Regions from separate parts of the Arthrobacter sp. E44 genome, predicted to be linked through region 1. Evidence: riboswitches for the same ligand, from Rfam matches in the RefSeq annotation. Region 1 holds a riboswitch; each other region holds the start of a gene.

The links. Region 1 has a riboswitch for thiamine pyrophosphate ahead of thiC (phosphomethylpyrimidine synthase ThiC). Riboswitches for the same ligand answer to the same signal wherever they lie in the genome.
Region 2: it holds a riboswitch for thiamine pyrophosphate, as region 1 does, so the genes downstream of both, thiO (glycine oxidase ThiO) here and thiC (phosphomethylpyrimidine synthase ThiC) in region 1, are expected to answer to the same signal.
Region 3: it holds a riboswitch for thiamine pyrophosphate, as region 1 does, so the genes downstream of both, ACETK3_RS08225 (ECF transporter S component) here and thiC (phosphomethylpyrimidine synthase ThiC) in region 1, are expected to answer to the same signal.

The regions. Positions count from the first base shown of each region.
Region 1 is NZ_JBHDJA010000012.1:143,151-146,422, reverse strand. It holds gene ACETK3_RS12785 (alpha/beta hydrolase) at 1-110, shown strand, start outside; gene thiC (phosphomethylpyrimidine synthase ThiC) at 107-1,933, opposite strand; TPP riboswitch at 1,929-2,036, opposite strand; gene ACETK3_RS12775 (amidohydrolase family protein) at 2,117-3,199, shown strand.
Region 2 is NZ_JBHDJA010000001.1:139,503-142,774, reverse strand. It holds gene thiO (glycine oxidase ThiO) at 1-1,299, opposite strand, end outside; TPP riboswitch at 1,292-1,411, opposite strand; gene thiE (thiamine phosphate synthase) at 1,439-2,188, shown strand; gene ACETK3_RS00635 (RNB domain-containing ribonuclease) at 2,228-3,272, shown strand, end outside.
Region 3 is NZ_JBHDJA010000007.1:62,869-66,140, reverse strand. It holds gene ACETK3_RS08230 (ABC transporter ATP-binding protein) at 1-1,499, opposite strand, end outside; gene ACETK3_RS08225 (ECF transporter S component) at 1,499-2,122, opposite strand; TPP riboswitch at 2,189-2,329, opposite strand; gene ACETK3_RS08220 (iron-containing redox enzyme family protein) at 2,610-3,272, shown strand, end outside.

The DNA.
Region 1 (3,272 bases):
ACCGCGTTGCCACGGGAGGGCACCGGCCCCAGGACTCCCCGGAGGGGGACCAGGCAATCCGGCAGTTCATTCGGCAGGTCAGCCGGAGCCAGCCGGCCCGGGCGTCCTAGCTTTCCGCGGGAACCCGCAGCTCCGGCAGGTACACCTTGCCGCCCGCGGCCAGGAACTCCTCGCTCTTCTCCCGCATCCCCGATGCCACGCCGGCAAGCGCCGCTTGGGCCTCCGCGGAGCCGAATTCATCACGGATGTCCTGGCTGATCCGCATGGAGCAGAACTTAGGCCCGCACATCGAGCAGAAGTGCGCCGTTTTGGCGGGCTCGGCCGGCAGCGTCTCATCGTGGAACGCCTCGGCGGTGACAGGGTCCAGGGACAGCGCGAACTGGTCCCGCCAGCGGAACTCGAAACGGGCCTTGGACAGCGCGTCGTCCCGCTCGTGCGCGCCCGGGTGGCCCTTGGCCAGGTCCGCAGCATGGGCGGCGATCTTGTAGGTGATCACGCCGGTCTTCACGTCGTCCTTGTTGGGCAGGCCCAGGTGTTCCTTCGGGGTGACGTAGCAGAGCATCGCGGTCCCGTACCGGGCAATCTCGGTGGCACCGATGGCCGACGTGATGTGGTCATAGCCCGGGGCAACATCAGTCACCAGCGGCCCCAGGGTGTAGAACGGCGCGCCCTTGCACAGCTCTTGCTGGCGCTCGACGTTTTCCCGGACCAGGTGGAAGGGGACGTGGCCAGGGCCTTCCACCATCACCTGCACGTCGTATTCCCAGGCGCGCTGCGTCAGCTCGGCCAGCGTGTCCAGCTCCGCGAACTGGGCGGCGTCGTTGGCGTCAGCGGTGGAACCGGGGCGCAGACCGTCACCCAGGGAAAACGCAACGTCGTACTTCGCGAAGATCTCGCATAGCTCATCGAAGTGCGTGTACAGGAAGTTTTCCTGGTGGTGGGCCAGGCACCAGCCGGCCATGATCGAGCCGCCGCGCGAGACGATGCCCGTTACGCGGTTGGCTGTGAGCGGGACGTACCGCAGCAGCACGCCGGCGTGGATGGTCATGTAGTCAACGCCCTGCTCGCACTGTTCAATGACAGTGTCGCGGAAAATCTCCCATGTCAGCGCGTTGGCCTCGCCGTTGACCTTTTCCAGGGCTTGGTAGATCGGTACTGTCCCGATGGGGACGGGGGAGTTGCGGATGATCCATTCCCTGGTGGTGTGGATGTCGTCGCCGGTGGACAGGTCCATGACGGTGTCGGCGCCCCACTGCGTGGCCCACTGCAGCTTGTCCACCTCCTCCGCGATGGAGCTGGTGACCGCGGAATTGCCGATGTTGGCGTTGATCTTCACCAGGAAGGCCTTGCCGATGATCATCGGCTCGGACTCGGGATGGTTGATGTTGCTGGGGATGATCGCGCGGCCGGCGGCCAGCTCGCTGCGGACCAGCTCGACGTCGCAGTTTTCCCGCAGCGCCACGAACCGCATTTCCTGGGTGATGATGCCCTGCCGGGCATAGTGCATCTGCGTCACTGTCCGGCCGTCGACGGCGCGGCGGGGCACCGGCCGGGCGCCCTTCCATTCTGCAGAGGCGGCACCCCGGCGGACTGCCGAGCGGCCGTCATCGAGCAGGTTGCGCTCCCTGCCGGTGTACGCCTCGGTGTCTGCCCGTGCCTCAATCCACTCCGAACGGAAGGGCTGAAGGCCCCGGACGGGGTCGCTGCCCGGCCCCGCTGTCCGGTAGGTGCGGAACGGTTCGTTGGGCCGGCCGTTGGGGGATGGCTCAAGGGAAATTTCCGTTACCGGCACCCGGATCCCGGCGCCGGGATCTTCGATAAAGGCCAGCGAATGCGACTTCAGGGACTGGGTCACCTGAAGTGCTGTCTGAGCGTCCGCTGTTGTTTCTGCCTGGATTTGGGCAGCGTTTAACTGGGTGTTTTGTGTACTCAAGGGAATACTCACTTCCTTCGCCGGCATTACCCGGACAGGTTCAACGGTCGCAGGCCGCGTCAGCCCGATCTCAGCCCCTGCAGGGGCACCCGTGTGGTCAGGAACGAAGCTACCACAGGCCCCTGGGACCGCGTTGTCACAATCCGCGGTGCTAGCCTGTCCGGGCAATGAAAGGAAGTCCTGATGCCACAAGTCATTGAATTCAGCGGACCCGTCCTGACCGGACCCGACAGCATCCGGTACGGGCTTTGGTCCGTGGACGGGAGCCTCACCTTCACCCGTCCCGTGACGGAGCCGGGCAGGGTCCTCCATGGCTGGGTACTGCCGGGTTTCGTTGACGCGCACTGCCACATCGGGCTGGGACCGGGCGGCCCCGTTGACGCCGCCACGGCTGCGGAGCAGGCCCTGGCTGACCTCAACGCAGGAACCCTGCTGGTCCGTGACGCCGGTTCACCGGCCGACACCCGCTGGATGCAGGGCCGCGGGGATTTCCCGCTGCTGATCCGTGCCGGGCGGCACATCGCCCGAACGCGGCGCTACCTGCGCGGCTTCGCGGAGGAAGTGGAGCCGGAGGGCCTCGTGGAGGCCGTCCGCAAGCAGGCGCGCGACGGCGACGGCTGGGTCAAGCTGGTGGGGGACTGGATTGACCGCGGCGCCGGTGACCTGGCTCCTTCCTTTCCCGCCGCCGTCGTCCGTGACGCCGTCCAGGCAGCGCATGACGAAGGTGCCCGGGTGACCGCCCACTGTTTCGCCGAGGACACCCTGGACCAGATGCTGGATGCCGGAATCGACTGCATTGAACATGCCACGGGCCTCCTGCCCCGCCACCTGCCCCGGTTCGCCGAACAGGGCATACCGATCGTGCCCACCCTCATCAATATCGCCACCTTTCCGGACATCGCGGCGCAGGCGGATTCCAAGTTCCCGCGCTACGCCGCCCACATGCGCGCCCTGTGGGAACGCAGGCTGGAACGGGCGGCCGAGGCCCACGCAGCCGGCGTGCGCATCTTTGCCGGAACCGATGCCGGCAGCACAATCCGCCACGGCAGGATCGCGGACGAAATCCTTGAACTGCACGGCGCCGGCCTGCCAATGACGGCAGCACTGGATGCCGCATGCTGGGCCGCCCGGACCTGGCTGGGGGCGGGCGTCCTGGCGGAAGGAGCGCGGGCCGACGCGGTGGTGTGCCGGGAAGACCCCCGGGCCGTGCCGGAGACCATCAGGTCGCTTGAGCATGTGGTGCTGGGCGGCCGCATCATCCGCTGACCAGAGGGCCCTTGGGGACTTGGAATAAATTGAAGCTTCAAGTAATTTTAATGTGTGACAGGCCGCCATTGGG
Region 2 (3,272 bases), on a different contig from region 1:
GTCGTGGAGGCCGTGGGTGGCCGTTCCCGGGCCGGAGAACCGGCCCGGGCGGAAGGGGACCCAGCGGGGGTCGGCTTTTCCGTCGAGCAGATCCGTGCAGATGGCTGCTGCAGCGGGTGTGAGCAGGACGCCGTGCCGGAAAAAACCGGTGGCGATGATGAGCCCCGGAACGTAACCGGCTTCCGTTGCGGATCCTTCGCTTCTTAAGGCCAGGTCCACCGGCACCCTTCCCAGCAGCGGCGCATTGTCCGGGGTTCCCGGGCGGGCCCGGGCCGTGCATTCCAGAAGTTCGAGCTCGGCGACGGCGGGCACCAGCGCCTGGGCATCGCGCAGCAGCTGGTAGACGCCGCCGGCACTGACGGCGTCGGACAGGGCGTCCTCGCGCTGGGTGGCTCCGATCACCACGGTCCCGTCCCGGCGCGGAACGATGTACACCGGAACTCCGTGCACCAGTCCCCGCACCGTTGCGGTCACCAGGGGCTGGAGGGGGCCGGGCACTGCAAGCCGGAGGATGTCCCCGTGGACGGGACGCAGGGGCAGCTCGAGGCCATGGGGGAGGTCCGCGAGCGCCCCCGCCTGCAGCCCGTTGGCCACCACGGTTTCCGCTGCCAGGACGGTGCCGCCACCGGCGAGCCGAACCCCCGTAACGATGCCGTCCTCCCACAACAGCCCGCTTGCCCGCTCCGGCACTGCGTAACCGTCCACTGCCCCTGCCACGGCGAGGTGGTGCGTTTCGCGGGCGCCGCCGGCCAGTGCCAGCCGCAGGGCCGCCACCAGCCGGCGGGGATCCACCTGGTGGTCCCCCGGGGTATCGAGGGCGCAGGCGATGGCGGGGCTGAGGAGGGGTTCGCGTTTGCGGGCCTCCCGGACGGTCAGGGGTTCCACGGACAGCCCGCTCGCCTGTTGAACTGTGCGCAGGTCCATCAGGGCGCGGCGGTCGGCGGCGTCGGCGCCCACGGCGAGTGTCGGCGTCGTGAGGTATCCGGAATCCGTGCCCGATGCATCGGCGACGGCGGCCGCGAATGCCGGCCACCGTGACGATGCCTCCAGCATGAGTTCCAGGAGGTCCTCCTCCTGGTAGTGCAGTTCGCTCACGGGGGCCAGCATGCCGGCGGCAGCCCAGCTCGCGCCGGAACCTGGCGCGTCGTCAATGAGGACGACGGAGCGTCCGGAACGCTGCAGTTCCCAGGCGATACCGTGTCCCACCACTCCCCCGCCAATGACGGCGACGTCGGCACGAAGGGTGGGGGGAATGGACGCATCAACGGACGAGGGCTGGGTGGTGCCGGGGGTACGCATCTGGGTTCCTTCCCTACGCCGGCATTAACCGGATCAGGTCAAGCGGTCGGCTCTGACGCCCTCTCAGCCCGGCGCTTTGTGACAGCTGCCGCGGGCTCCCGCAGTACCTCCCCAGTTTAGAGGAATTAGGCTTGCAGGCATGAATGCGACCACCCCTTCCCTTCCCGCAGGTTCCCACGCTCCGGCCGGCGGAGTTGCCAATGCCGAGGTTGTCAACGCCCGCGACAGCGAGGCCCTTAAGGCTGCCCGCCTGTATCTCTGCACCGATGCACGGCGGGACCGCGGCGATTTTGCGGAGTTCGTGGACGCGGCCTTTGCCGGCGGCGTGGACATCATTCAGCTGCGTGACAAGACCATCGAGGCAGCCGAGGAACTGGACCTTTTGGCTGTGCTGAAGGAAGTGGCGGTGCGGCGCGGCAAGCTGTGGGCGGTCAACGACCGCGCCGACATCGCCGTGCTTTCCGGGGCCCCGGTGTTCCATATCGGCCAGAAGGACCTGCCGCTGGCGGCCGCACGCACGCTGGTCGACGGCAACGCCGCCATCGGACTCTCCAGCCATACGCCCGAGCAGGTGGATGCCGCCCTTGCCGCAACTGCCGCACCGTCCGGGCTGGACTACTTCTGCGTGGGCCCTGTCTGGGCTACGCCCACCAAACCCGGCAGGGCCGCCGTCGGTCCCGAACTGGTCAAGTACGCGGCCGAGGCGTCACGGCAGGCTGCGGACCCGGTGCCCTGGTTTGCCATCGGCGGCATCGACCACGGCAACGTCCGCCAGGTGGCGGAGGCGGGTGCGCGCAGGATCGTGGTGGTCCGGGCCATCACCGAAGCCCCTGATCCCGCCGCAGCTGCTGCCTCCCTCCTCGACGCGCTGGACGCTGCCGGTTCCTGAGCCTGCTTAATCGCGGAACTTGGGGCTACGCTGAATTTTGTGTCACATCATCGGCTGGCTCCCAACGTCCACGACCATAAGAACGCCTTGGAAGAGGCGTTGGGCCTGCTGCGGACGGAGCTTGAGCTTCCGGGCCCGTATCCCGCAGAAGCCGTGGAAGACGCCCTGGCTGCCGTTGCGGCGCTGCAGCTGCCGTCCTACGACCTGACCGCCGTCGAGTTTGTCACCATCGACCCGGCATCCTCCACGGACCTGGACCAGGCAGTGTTTATTGAATTGGACGGGGACGGCTACCGCGTGATGTACGCGATCGCCGATGTTCCAGCCTTCGTTGCGCCGGGAGGCCCCCTGGACGCGGAGACGCGGCGGCGCGGACAGACGTTCTACGCTCCTGACGGCCGGATCCCACTGCACCCGGAGGTCATCAGCGAAGGGGCCGGGAGCCTGCTGCCCGGCCAGGAGTGTTCGGCCTTCGTCTGGGATTTCACGCTCGACGGCGAAGCAACCGTACTGACGGTCAGCGTCCGTCGCGCGAGGGTCCGCAGCCGCGACAAGCTCAGCTACCGGGGCGCCCAGGCAGCCCTCGACGCCGGGACCGCCCCGCCCGTGCTCCAGCTGCTCCGTGAGGTGGGCCTGAAGCGGGTGGCACTGGAACGGGCGCGTGAAGGTGCAAGCCTGAACATGCCTGAGCAGGAGATTGTCCAGCTGCCCGACGGCGGCTACCGGATTGACGCTGTTCCACAGCTTCCGGTGGAGGACTGGAACGCGCAGATTTCGCTGATGACCGGGATGGCGGCGGCGCAGCTCATGCTGGAGGGCAAGGTGGGCATCCTGCGCACCATGCCGGCCCCGGACGAACGGTCGCTGAAGCATTTTCGCCTGCAGACCGAGGTGCTGGGCAGGCCATGGGACGGCGAAGTCAGCTATGGCGAGTATCTGCGGTCCCTGGACCCCACCGATCCGCGGCAGCTGGCCATCATGCATTCGGCAGGCATGCTGTTCCGCGGAGCCTCCTACACCGCCTTCGACGGGACCGTCCCCGAGGATGGGATCCAGTCCGCCATCGGCGCTGCCTATGCCCACA
Region 3 (3,272 bases), on a different contig from region 1:
AGCGCCTCAGTGAATTCGGCATCATGGGTCACCGAAACCACCGCCGTTCCGGCATCAAGCAGCTCGGACAGGAACGAGGCCAATTCGGCCCAGGTGTTGGCATCCTGCCCGAAGGTGGGCTCGTCAAGGACCAGGACCCGGGGGCTGGCGGCAAGGACGGTGGCCACGGACAGCCGCCGCTTTTCACCGCCGGAGAGCGTGTACGGGTTCGCATCCACCAGCTGGGTGAGCCGCAGCCGCTCCAGCAGCTCGTCAACCCGGTCCTCACCATGGCCCAGGTGCCGGGGGCCAAAGCGCAGCTCATCCAGCACTTTGCCGGTCACGAACTGGTGCTCAGGCTCCTGGAACACCGTCCCTACGCGGGAAATCAATTGCTCGGCCTTCCACCGGAACGGGTCGATGCCCGCACCCCGGCTGAGGTCCAGGGTGGCGGAGACTTTTCCGGAGACCGGCTCCAGGAGGCCGGCAAGGGTCAGCGCGAAGGTCGACTTGCCGGCGCCGTTGGGACCGGTGATGGCCAGGGCCTGCCCGGCGCGGACCTGCGCGGCCACGCCTTCCTGGACGGGGACGGGCGGGATCCTGCGGAAGCCCTTGCGGCTGGGTCGTTCGCGGGAAACACCCAGCTGTTCGGCCGCCAGCAGGAGATTCCCCGTTCCCGGCGCCTGCACCGCAGCCCGGGCACGGGTGGCCGGGACGTAGCCGGGAACCCACACCCCCGCCGCGGCGAGCATGGTGCGCGCCTCACTGAGTACCCGGTCCGGCGGCCCGTCCAAGAGCACGGCGGGCTCGGAGGCGGAGCCCGGCTGCAGGACCACGATCCGGTCCACCAGGTCCTTCCACACCGACACCCGGTGCTCCACCACCACCAGGGTGGCCCCGGTCTTGTCCAGGCAGCGCGCCACGGCGTCGCGGACTTCCAGCACCCCGTCCGGGTCCAGGTTGGCGGTGGGCTCATCCAGCAGGATTAGCCCCGGGCGCATGGCCAGGATCCCCGCCAGCGCCAGGCGCTGCTTTTGCCCGCCGGACAGGGCCGACGTCGGGTGGTCCAGCGGGAGGTGGGACAGTCCGACGTCGGCAAGCGCCTCGTGCACGCGCGCCCAGATGGCGTCACGCGGCACGGCAAGGTTCTCGGCTCCGAACGCGACGTCGTCCCCCACCCGCGACAGGACCACCTGCGTCTCCGGGTCCTGCTGCATCAAGCCGGCGCGGCCGCGCTGGGAGCGGGGCACGGCGCCGTCAACCAGCAGCGAACCCGACTCGTCGGCGTCGCCCGCCTCGCCGTCGTCGTCAATGTCTCCCAGTACGCCGGCCAGCGCATGCAGGAGCGTCGACTTTCCGGCGCCCGAGGGGCCCAGCAGCAGCACCCGCTCGCCGGGGCTGATGTCCAGGTCAAGGGCATGGACGGCGGGCCTGGCCCTGCCGGCATGCCGCCAGCCCCAGCCGCGGGCAGTGACCGCGGCGGGGCGGACGGCGCCGGCTGCGCCCTGGGAGGGTGCCATCAGGAGAAGACTGGCTCCGTGGCAGCCCTGCGGGACGCGAAGGAGCTCAGTACGCCGGTGCGGGCCAGGCCGCGGGTGGCGAGCCAGGACAGGCCGCCGGCCAGGACGGCGCCGGAGATGGTGGTGAGGACGATGTAGGCGAACTTGTCCGCACCTGAGTAGGCGATGTTCCAGCCCCACGGCGCGAACGAGTCATTCAGGCCGCAGAAGAAGCCGGCCGCGGCGCCTGCCAGCAGGGAGACGGGCAGGTTGAACTTGCGGTAGGCGAAGATGATGAAGATGATCTCCGCACCCAGGCCCTGGATTAACCCCGAGAACAGGACCGAGGCGCCGTACTGCGAGCCCATGAGCAGCTCTCCGGTGGCGGCCACGGTCTCGCAGAACAGCGCCGCGCCCGGCTTGCGGATGATGAGCATGCCCAGCACGCCCGGAATCATCCATCCGCCGGCCAGCAGACCGGTGAGCGGCGGGTAGGCCGCGTTCATGGGGGCGGACAGTGCTGCCGCGCCCTGGTCCCATGCCCAGAAGATGACGCCGCCGGCGATGGCCACCAGCGCGGCCACCACGATGTCCACGACGCGCCAGGACCTGCTGGTGGTCTTCTTGATTGCTGCAGTGCTCATGTGATCCTCCTGGGGAACAGGAGGGGAAAGTGGACCGGCTGACGGCCCGTTGCCGTGCAGCCGCGACACTTTGAGAACTCGACTCCCTTGCGCCGGTACTAACCGGATCAGGTTCGAGGGTCTGCGGCGGTCCGCACTCTCAGCGCCCACCTGCGGTGCCCGGCTTCTGCCAGGATGCCCGACGGCGGCGCTCCCCTGTCGTTTTTAGTGTTGCTTTTTGGTTTGGGTAAGGCTTTTGATTTGCCCATCCGGGCGTGGTCCAGTTTACACCGAACGGCGCTGGATTGAGGGCTGCGGGCGCCAACCGGACAGGATGTGACCGGCCGTGCGTGGTGGCGCCAGGCATGGAAACAAGCGCGCTTAGCTTTTATTAGTAATCATGCTTACTATGTTGTCTCCCGGGTTTCGAGGAGTACGGGCACATGGGACTCACCATGGTCGGCCCCGCGTTCGTTCCCGTCAGCAGCGCGGCAGACCAAGGAGCACCATGAGAATCCCGGAAACCAGAGGCCCCGTCAGCAGCGCACTGTTCAAAGTCCTGGCGCAGGCTCCGGACGCCGCGGGGCCGGGCCTGGATGGGCTGTACTCCCTGGTGGTGCGGCAGCTGGCCGGAACCGGCGACATCATTGCCGACGAGGACATCCAACTCGCACTATTCTGCCTTTACGAACTCCATTACTCCGGGCTGGACGGCGTTTCAGACAGCTGGGAGTGGGAGCCTGCGCTGATCAGGGTCCGGCGGCTGATCGAGGAACCCTTCGAAGCGGCACTGCGCGCTGCCGCCAAGGAGGCGGCAGGAAACTTCGAACTGCCCGACGGAATTGCCATGACCAGTGACGCAGTTGCCGACGTCCTCTTCGGCCTGGCCGCCACGGACACCGGCCCCAGCCTGTCCCGCTACGTGGCCCGGAAAGCCACCCTGGACCAGCTCAAGGAGTTCCTGGTCCACAAATCCATGTACCAGCTGAAGGAAGCCGACCCGCACACCTGGGCCATTCCGCGGCTCAGCGGCAGGCCGAAGGCGGCCCTGGTGGAAATCCAGGCGGACGAATACGGCGGCGGCCGGCCTGAGCGGATGCACAGCGCGCTGTTCGCCCGGACCATGCGAGGCCTGGGCCTGGATGACAGCTACGGCGCCTACGTGGACACA